2 linked regions of the Nitratireductor mangrovi genome follow. The protein of the gene in region 1 interacts with the protein of each later gene in a pairwise test. Links are inferred from orthologs where the notes say so. Each region holds a gene or a part of one and is shown on either strand. Other genes may lie near its edges.

What was found.
Region 2: the proteins of FQ775_RS06985 (region 1) and mobA interact in binary tests that used the Escherichia coli proteins (3 or more experiments, as listed by UniProt). The link is inferred for Nitratireductor mangrovi from one-to-one orthologs.

The regions. Positions count from the first base shown.
Region 1 is NZ_CP042301.2:1,421,106-1,425,416, forward strand. The notes cover bases 693-3,599. They hold FQ775_RS06985 (molybdopterin molybdotransferase MoeA), read right to left. Parts: upstream 2,796-3,599; coding sequence 1,590-2,795; downstream 693-1,589. Other genes in these bases: FQ775_RS06975 (ComEC/Rec2 family competence protein), read left to right, coding at 693-757; lexA (transcriptional repressor LexA), read right to left, coding at 779-1,483; moaC (cyclic pyranopterin monophosphate synthase MoaC), read right to left, coding at 2,792-3,286; trpC (indole-3-glycerol phosphate synthase TrpC), read right to left, coding at 3,294-3,599. Also shown: more of FQ775_RS06975, read left to right, coding at 1-692; more of trpC, read right to left, coding at 3,600-4,112; trpD (anthranilate phosphoribosyltransferase), read right to left, coding at 4,118-4,311. UniProt on the Escherichia coli protein: Catalyzes the insertion of molybdate into adenylated molybdopterin with the concomitant release of AMP.
Region 2 is NZ_CP042301.2:1,125,952-1,129,400, forward strand. Bases 703-3,449 are described here. They hold mobA (molybdenum cofactor guanylyltransferase MobA), read right to left. Parts: upstream 2,516-3,449; coding sequence 1,889-2,515; downstream 703-1,888. Other genes in these bases: FQ775_RS05465 (ABC transporter substrate-binding protein), read right to left, coding at 703-1,220; mobB (molybdopterin-guanine dinucleotide biosynthesis protein B), read right to left, coding at 1,371-1,892; FQ775_RS05480 (multidrug effflux MFS transporter), read right to left, coding at 2,517-3,449. Outside these bases: FQ775_RS05460 (ABC transporter permease), read right to left, coding at 1-348; more of FQ775_RS05465, read right to left, coding at 435-702. UniProt on the Escherichia coli protein: Transfers a GMP moiety from GTP to Mo-molybdopterin (Mo-MPT) cofactor (Moco or molybdenum cofactor) to form Mo-molybdopterin guanine dinucleotide (Mo-MGD) cofactor.

The DNA.
Region 1 (4,311 bases):
GGTGATGGGGCAGGGGATATCGGCCATGGTGGCGATAGCCGACTGGGTCGCCGAACGCACGCCGTTCGACGCAGTTGGAGCGATCTCACCGGCTGCTCTGCTGTGGCTGACGGCCGCCCTGATCGTGGCCACCGTTGCCACGACGCGGCTGCGCTTGATCGCAGTCCCATTGGCCGTCGCCGGACTGGCGGCGATGCTGGCGGGCCGGCATCCTGATCTGCTTGTTTCTGAGGATGGCAAGCTGCTGGCCCTGGCGCGGTCGGATGGCGGGTTGGCGGTCAGCAGGTCGCGACCCAACGGCTTCACGGTCGGCATCTGGCAGAAGGCGCTGGCGTCGGAGCGGCTGGTGAAGCCCGAAACCTCCAAGGATGCCGAAGCATCCTCGCTGTTGGGAGCCGCAGATGGTTCTGGCGACGCTTTCATCTGCGCGGACGACACCTGCATCGCGCGCCATGCCGGCGGGGCCGTCATCGTTCAGTCCGCCACTGCCGAGACCGCTGCGCCGTTCTGCGCGATAGCCGCAATCATCATTATCGAGGATGCGACGGCAAAAGATCCGTGCGGCGACAGCAAGGTGCTGGTGGTGACGGCACGCGACCTGGCGCGGCGCGGCAGCTTGGCCGTCCACTTCGACGCCGGTACGAACCAAGCGAGCGCGGAATTCGCCATTTCGGAGCCGTTTCGCCCATGGCACGACCACCGGCGCTTCTCACGCGAGGCGCGCGGCCTGCCGCCCTACCGAAGGGGCGAGGACTGACGAGCGACGGCAGCCAGCGGGTCAGTAGCGGCGGATGAGACCGACGAGCCGGCCCTGAACCTTGACCCGGTCGGGCCCGAAGATGCGGGTTTCGTAGGCCGGGTTGGCAGCCTCGAGCGCGATCGAGGCGCCCTTGCGGCGGAAGCGCTTCAACGTTGCCTCCTCATCGTCGACCAGGGCGACGACGATGTCGCCGGGATTGGCGGTGCCGATGCTGCGGATGATGACCGTATCGCCGTCGAGAATGCCGGCTTCGATCATCGAATCGCCCTTGACCTCGAGCGCGAAATGCTCGCCGCCGGAAAGCATTTCCGGCGGCACGGCGACCGAATGGGTCTGATGCTGGATGGCGTCGATCGGCACGCCGGCGGCGATGCGCCCCATGACCGGCACCGAGACCGAGGCCGCGTCGTCGTCATTGCCCGACGGCGGCGGGGCCGCGGGTTTCGGCTTGCCACCCTCGATCACGCTTGGCGAGAACTTGCGCGGCGCGCCAAGTCCCGGCGCGATGGAATCGGGAAGCCGTATCACTTCGAGCGCCCTGGCGCGGTTGGGCAACCGGCGAATGAATCCGCGCTCCTCCAGAGCGGTGATCAGCCGGTGAATGCCGGACTTGGAGGCAAGGTCGAGCGCCTCCTTCATCTCGTCGAAGGAGGGCGGAATGCCGGTCTCCTTCAGACGCTCATGAATGAAGAGCAGGAGTTCGTGTTGCTTCCGCGTCAGCATTCGGGCCCCCAAGGGAATCGTTCATAAACAAAACCAGAACAAACACTATCTGTTCCAGTCTTGTTCCGCAACCATTTAAATTTTAGTGAATGCGTTTACGCTTTGTTCAGCGTAACATCAGCAACGCGGAGGGCGCGCCGGCCTGAGCCGCCGGCGCGTGCGGCGGGCGGACGATCAGGGCGTTGGCGTCGGCCAGCACCCTGAGCATAGAGGAATCCTGGATCGGCGAGGGCCGCGCCACGAGCCGGCCGCCTTCCCTCACCGCGATGGCGCGCAGATAGTCCTGCCTGAGATCGTTGGCGGGAAGATCGGCGCCGATAAAACCGGGGACCGGTCCGTCGGGCGCCGGGCGGCCTGCGAGCCGGGCAATCAGCGGTTTGAGGAAGACGTGCGAGCAGACGAGGCTTGCGACCGGGTTGCCGGGCAGGCCGAGCACGTGGCGACCGCCGAGCATGCCCGCCATCAGCGGCTTGCCGGGCCGCATGGCGATCTTCCAGAAATCGATCGCCGCGCCATGCGCCCTTAGCGCCTGCTGGACAAGGTCGTGGTCGCCCACCGAGGCGCCGCCTATGGTGACGATGATGTCGGCGTCGGCATCGACGGCGCGGGCAAGGGCGGCCTCGATCGCCTCGTCGCGGTCGGCGGCAATGCCGAGGTCGAGCACGCGGGCGCCGGCCTCCCGCGCGATCGCGGCCACGCCATACATGTTGGAAGCGACGATCTGGCCGGGGCCGACTTCGCTGCCGGGCGGAACCAGTTCGTTGCCAGTGGCGAGGATCGCCACAAGCGGCCGCGAGACGACGTCGAGTCGGGCATGATTGGCGGCCGCGGCCAGCGATAGCGCGGCGGCGTCAAGGACGCGGCCGGCCTCGAGCAGGCTCTCGCCGGCCTCGAAGTCGAGCCCCTTGCGGCGGATGTTTTTCCCGCGGACGACTGTTTCGGTAACCTCGACCGTGTGTCCGTTGATCGGGCGCGTGTTTTCCTGGATCAGTACCGTGTCGGAACCCTCCGGCACGACGCCGCCAGTGAAGATGCGCACAGCTTCGCCAGGTCCGACCACCCTGTCAAACGGCAGCCCGGCGGGTGCCTGGCCGATCACCGTCAGCATGACCGGCACTGTCTCGACGTCGGCGGCGCGGATGGCGTAGCCGTCCATTGCCGAGGCGGGGAAGGGAGGCTGCGTGCGCAGGGCCATCAAGGGGGCAGCGAGCACCCGGCCGGCACATTCGGCGATCGCCAACGTCTCGGCGGGTCGCCGGCTGGCGCCCGAAAGAAGCCGTTCCAGCGCGATCTCAACCGGAAGCAGGCTCATCGACCGTCGTCCGGAACGCGCCAGTCGCCTGATTTGCCGCCGGTCTTTTCGATGAGGCGGACGCCTGTGATGGCCATGCCGCGGTCGATCGCCTTGGCCATGTCATAGATCGTCAGGCAGGCGACGGCGACCGCGGTCAGCGCCTCCATCTCGACGCCGGTGCGGCCCTTGAGTTTCGCCATGGCGCGGACGCGCAGTCCGGGCAAAGCCTCGTCCGGCTCGATGTCGACGGAGACCTTGCTCAGGAGCAGAGCGTGGCAGAGCGGGATCAGTTCGTGGGTCTTCTTGGCGGCCATGATGCCGGCAAGCCGCGCCGTGCCGAGCACGTCGCCTTTCCTGGCGTCGCCGGCGAGGATCGTCCGCAGCGTGGCCGCATCCATCGTCACCGCGCCTTCGGCGACGGCGACGCGTTCGGTCTCGGCCTTGTCGCCGACATCGACCATATGCGCTTCGCCGCTGGCGCCGATATGGGTGAGGCGGGCCTTGGTCATCGATGCCTCAGCCCGCGCTGCGCACCGGCTCGGATGCGCCGCCGATCAGCGATCGCGTCGCCGCCGCGACGTCATCCTGGCGCATCAGGCTTTCGCCGACCAGGAACGCATTGATGCCGCTCGCGGCAAGCCGCCGGCAGTCGGCATGGGTGAAAATGCCGCTTTCGCCGACCAGGGTGCGGTCGTCGGGCACCAGCCGCGCAAGCCGCTCGGATGTGGCGAGGCTCACCTCGAATGTCCTGAGGTCGCGGTTGTTGATGCCGATCAGCGGCGAGGCAAGCTTGAGCGCGCGCTCGGTCTCGGCTTCGTCGTGGACCTCGACCAGCACGTCCATCCCGAGTTCGCCGGCGCTTTCTTCCAGCGCGCTGGCTTCCTCGTCGGAAACGCTCGCCATGATGACCAGGATGGCGTCAGCACCCCAGGCGCGCGCTTCGTGGACCTGATAGGGCTCGAACATGAAATCCTTGCGCAGCGCGGGCAGGGAGGTTGCGCCGCGTGCCGCGGTCAGGAACTCCGGCGTGCCCTGAAAGGACGGGGTGTCGGTCAGCACCGAGAGGCAGGCCGCGCCACCAGCTTCGTACGCGCGGGCGAGCGCCGGCGGGTCGAAATCGGCGCGGATCAGCCCGCGCGACGGGCTCGCCTTCTTGATCTCGGCGATGAGGCCGAAGCCGCCCCCGGCGCGCTGTTTCTCAAGTGCAGCGCGAAAGCCGCGCGGCGGCTCGACATTGGCGATCCGCGCCTTGAGTTCGGCCAGCGGGCGCTCGGCCTTGGCGCGGGCAATCTCCTCGCGCTTGTAGGTCTCGATCTTCTTCAGGATGTCAGCCATGGCGGCTACCCGTCGCCTCGGTTCGAAACGGCGACGAGCCGTTCGAGGGTCTGGCGCGCCTTGCCTGCGTCGATCGTCTCGGCAGCGAGCGCGACGCCGTCCTTGAGTGTCGCGGCCTTGCCGGCGACGACAAAGGCAGCGCCCGCATTCATCAGGACGATGTCGCGATAGGGCGTCTTCTCGCCGTCGAGAACCAGCT
Region 2 (3,449 bases), 300 kb from region 1 along the record:
GGAAAACACGAAGGCCAGCGCGATGACGCCGGCCAGGAAGGCGTTGATCTCGATGCCGGTCTCGATGCCGACGGCGCGAAAGACCTGCTGGAAGCCGATCTGCAGGCCGAAATAGACCAGGAACAGCGTCAGCAATTCCGGCAGGCCGCGAAAGATGGTCGTGTAGATGTCGGCCGCCAGCCGGAACGTCCATTCCTCGCTCTGCTTGGCGAGCGCGATCAGGAAACCGACGAAGAGTCCGACCGGCAGGGTGGCGAGCGCCAGCGTTACCGTGGTGACGACGCCGAGGGCGATTTCGTCGCCCCAGCCCTGGTCGCCGAAGCTCAGAAGTGTCAGGTATGTGTCCATGAGACCGTCGGCCTGCCCCCACCGGTGCCCCGGCGGAGAGAGGGGCCGGGCAGGTTAGCCCGTCCGGCCCCGGCCTTCATTCGGCGTCAGCCGCCATAGACATCAACGTCAAAGTACTTGTCGTTGATTTCCTTGTATTTTCCGTTCTCGCGGATCGCCTTGATGGCGGCCGAGAACTTGTCGGCCAGCTCGGTTTCGCCCTTGCGCACCGCGATGCCGGCGCCTTCGCCGTTGATCACCGGGTCCGGCGTCAGCGTCGACAGGATCTTGCAGCAGGCGCCGTCGTCGGTCTTCAGCCATTCCGAAAGCACGATGACGTCGTCGATCACGGCGTCGATACGGCCGTTGGCGATGTCGAGCTTGTATTCGTCAGGCGTCGGATAAAGCTTCAGGTCGGTCGACGGCAGCTTTTCCTCGGCATAGTTGGAGTGCGTGGTCGAGGATTGCGCGCCCAGCGCCTTGCCGGCGAGTGCCGCGTCCGTCGCTTCGGTGATGTCGCTGTCCTTGGGCACGGCGATCGCCGGCGGCGTGTTGTAGTACTTTTCGCTGAAGTCGACCTTTTCCTTGCGCTCGTCGGTGATCGACATGGACGCGATGATGGCGTCGAACTTGCCGGCCTGAAGTGCCGGGATGATGCCGTCCCAGTCCTGCGTGACGAATTCGCAGTCGGCCTTCATCTCCTCGCAGAGCGCCTTGGCGATGTCGATGTCGAACCCGACCAGCGAGCCGTCGGCCTCGAGATTGTTGAACGGAGGATAGGCGCCCTCTGTGCCGATCTTGAGCTTCATCATGTCCTGGGCATGTGCCGCGCCGAGGGAAAGGGCAAGGAAGGCGGCCGAAGCGGTGATCGCCAGACGCTGGTGAATACGCATGTTGTTCCTCTCTGTTTATTGGCTGGCTTGCGCCCCCGCGCCGCCCGCGATGTTGGGCGGGCGCCGAAACGCGCGCCGAAACCCGATACTCCCATTGTTGTTGCGGGAAATGCAACCGCAAAGGACATGCCTTCGCGGGCCTGGTCGCGATCAGCTTCGGGCTCTGGCGAGGCCGCACGCGCTTTCGATGAAGTCGGCAATGGCCCGGATGTCGTCGAGCGCGAACACCGGCACGTTCTCGTTATCGATCGGGTGGTCGCTCGCGACCGCGACGACGTTGGGCGATATCGCGGTCAGCGGCTCGCGGCTGCGCGCTTCGAGCCGCCGTGTCTCGATCTTCGGATGGGCGTCGCGCTTGTAGCCTTCCACCAGCACCAGATCGCAGGGCGACAGCCGTGCCAGGACGTCGTCGAGCGACGGCTCGTTTTCGCCTTCCAGCTCGTGCATCAGCGCCCAGCGCCGGCCGGAAACGATCGCCACCTCGCCGGCGCCGGCCTGGCGATGGCGAAAGGAATCGGTGCCTTCGTGATCGATGTCGAACTCATGGTGCGCGTGCTTGACCGTCGAGACCGTGTAGCCGCGGCGCCGGAACTCGCTGACCAGCGCGGTGGTCAGCGCCGTCTTGCCGGAATTCTTCCAGCCGGTGATGCCGAATACGCGCTGTGCCGTCATTGCGTCTCTCTCGCAAGACGCCGCACCTCGTCGAGATCGTCCGGCGTGTTGACGTTGAAGAACGGATCGATCTTTCCGGCGGCCGTTTCCAGTTCAGCGAACTCGAGCGCTGCCGTCTCATGCCGGGCACAGAAGGCAGCGACGCTGAGATCGTCGGCTTTCGACAAGAAGTCCGCAAGTTCGTCGGCAAGCTCAGTGCGCCAGAGGCCGAAGACCGGATGCAACTGGCCGCCCGAGGCGGCGAGCACGATGGACGCTCCCGCGCTTTGCCGTGCAGTCGCCATGCGCGCCACCAGGTCTTGCGGAAAGAACGGCGTGTCGGTGGCCACGCTCGCCAGGCTATCGAATCCTTCGTTCGCGGCCCAGACCAGGCCGGTGTGAAGCCCGGCGAGCGGGCCGCGATGGCCGGGTATAAAGTCCGCAAGCACGGGCCGCTTCAAATCGGCGAAAAGGGACGGGTCGGCGTTGGAACTGATTGCCGTCTTCGCCACCTGCGGTCTCAGGCGCGCTGTGGCGCGCGCGACCAGCGTTTGACCGCCAAGTTCGAGGAACGCCTTGTCGGCGCCGCCCATGCGTTGCGAACGCCCACCGGCCAGAACGAGACCTGCGACGCCGTCTGCCATTCTATGTCACCAGCGGGCCTTCGCGGCGGTCGATCGAGACGCCGTAAAGCGTGGCGAGAACCGCGGCGGCCGAGGAAAGCATCATCACCCACAGCAAGGGTGCGGCGCCGCTTTCGGCAGACAGCAGCGCGCCGGCCACGACCGCGAGCGCGGCGCCGCCGCCGATCTGCATGGCGCCGCCGAGGCCCGAGGCCGACCCAGCCAGGTGCGGCCGTACGCTGACGATGCCGGCATTGGCGTTGGGAAGCGCGACGCCGTTGCCGACGCCGACCAGTGTCGCCGGCCCGAACAGGGATGCCGGGTGCACGTAGCCTGCGGCGAACAGCACGATCGATATGCACATGCCGCCGGTCGAGATGAGGTTGCCGGCAAGCATCATGCGGTTGATGCCGATACGGCTCGACAGGCGCCCGGAGGTAAAGTTGCCGGCCATGTAGCCGACCGAGATCAGCATGAAATAGAGCCCGTACTCGGACGGACGCAGATCCAGCATCTCGGTCGACACGTAGGGCCCGCCCCCCAGAAAGGCGAAGAAGGCGCCGGAAGTGAAGGCGGCGGTCAGTGCGTAGGCCCAGAAGCGCCGCGACCGTAGCAGTTCCGGATAGGCGCGGAACTGCGCCAGGAAGCTCGGCGAAGGCTGCTGGTTGGTCTCGTTGAGGTCGAAATAGACGATACCGAAGGCGACGATGCCGAAGACGAGGGTGAGCACGAAGGTTGACTGCCAGCCATACCATTCGTCGAGATAACCGCCGATCACCGGGCCGATCATCGGCACCAGCGACATCCCCATCACCACATAGGCGATCTTGCTGGCCGCTTCCGTGGCGCTCACCGTGTCGCGAACGATGGCGCGCGACAGCACCATGCCGGCAGCCGAAAAGGCCTGAAGCAGGCGGCAGACAAGCAGGATCTCGATGGTCGGCGCATAAAGTGC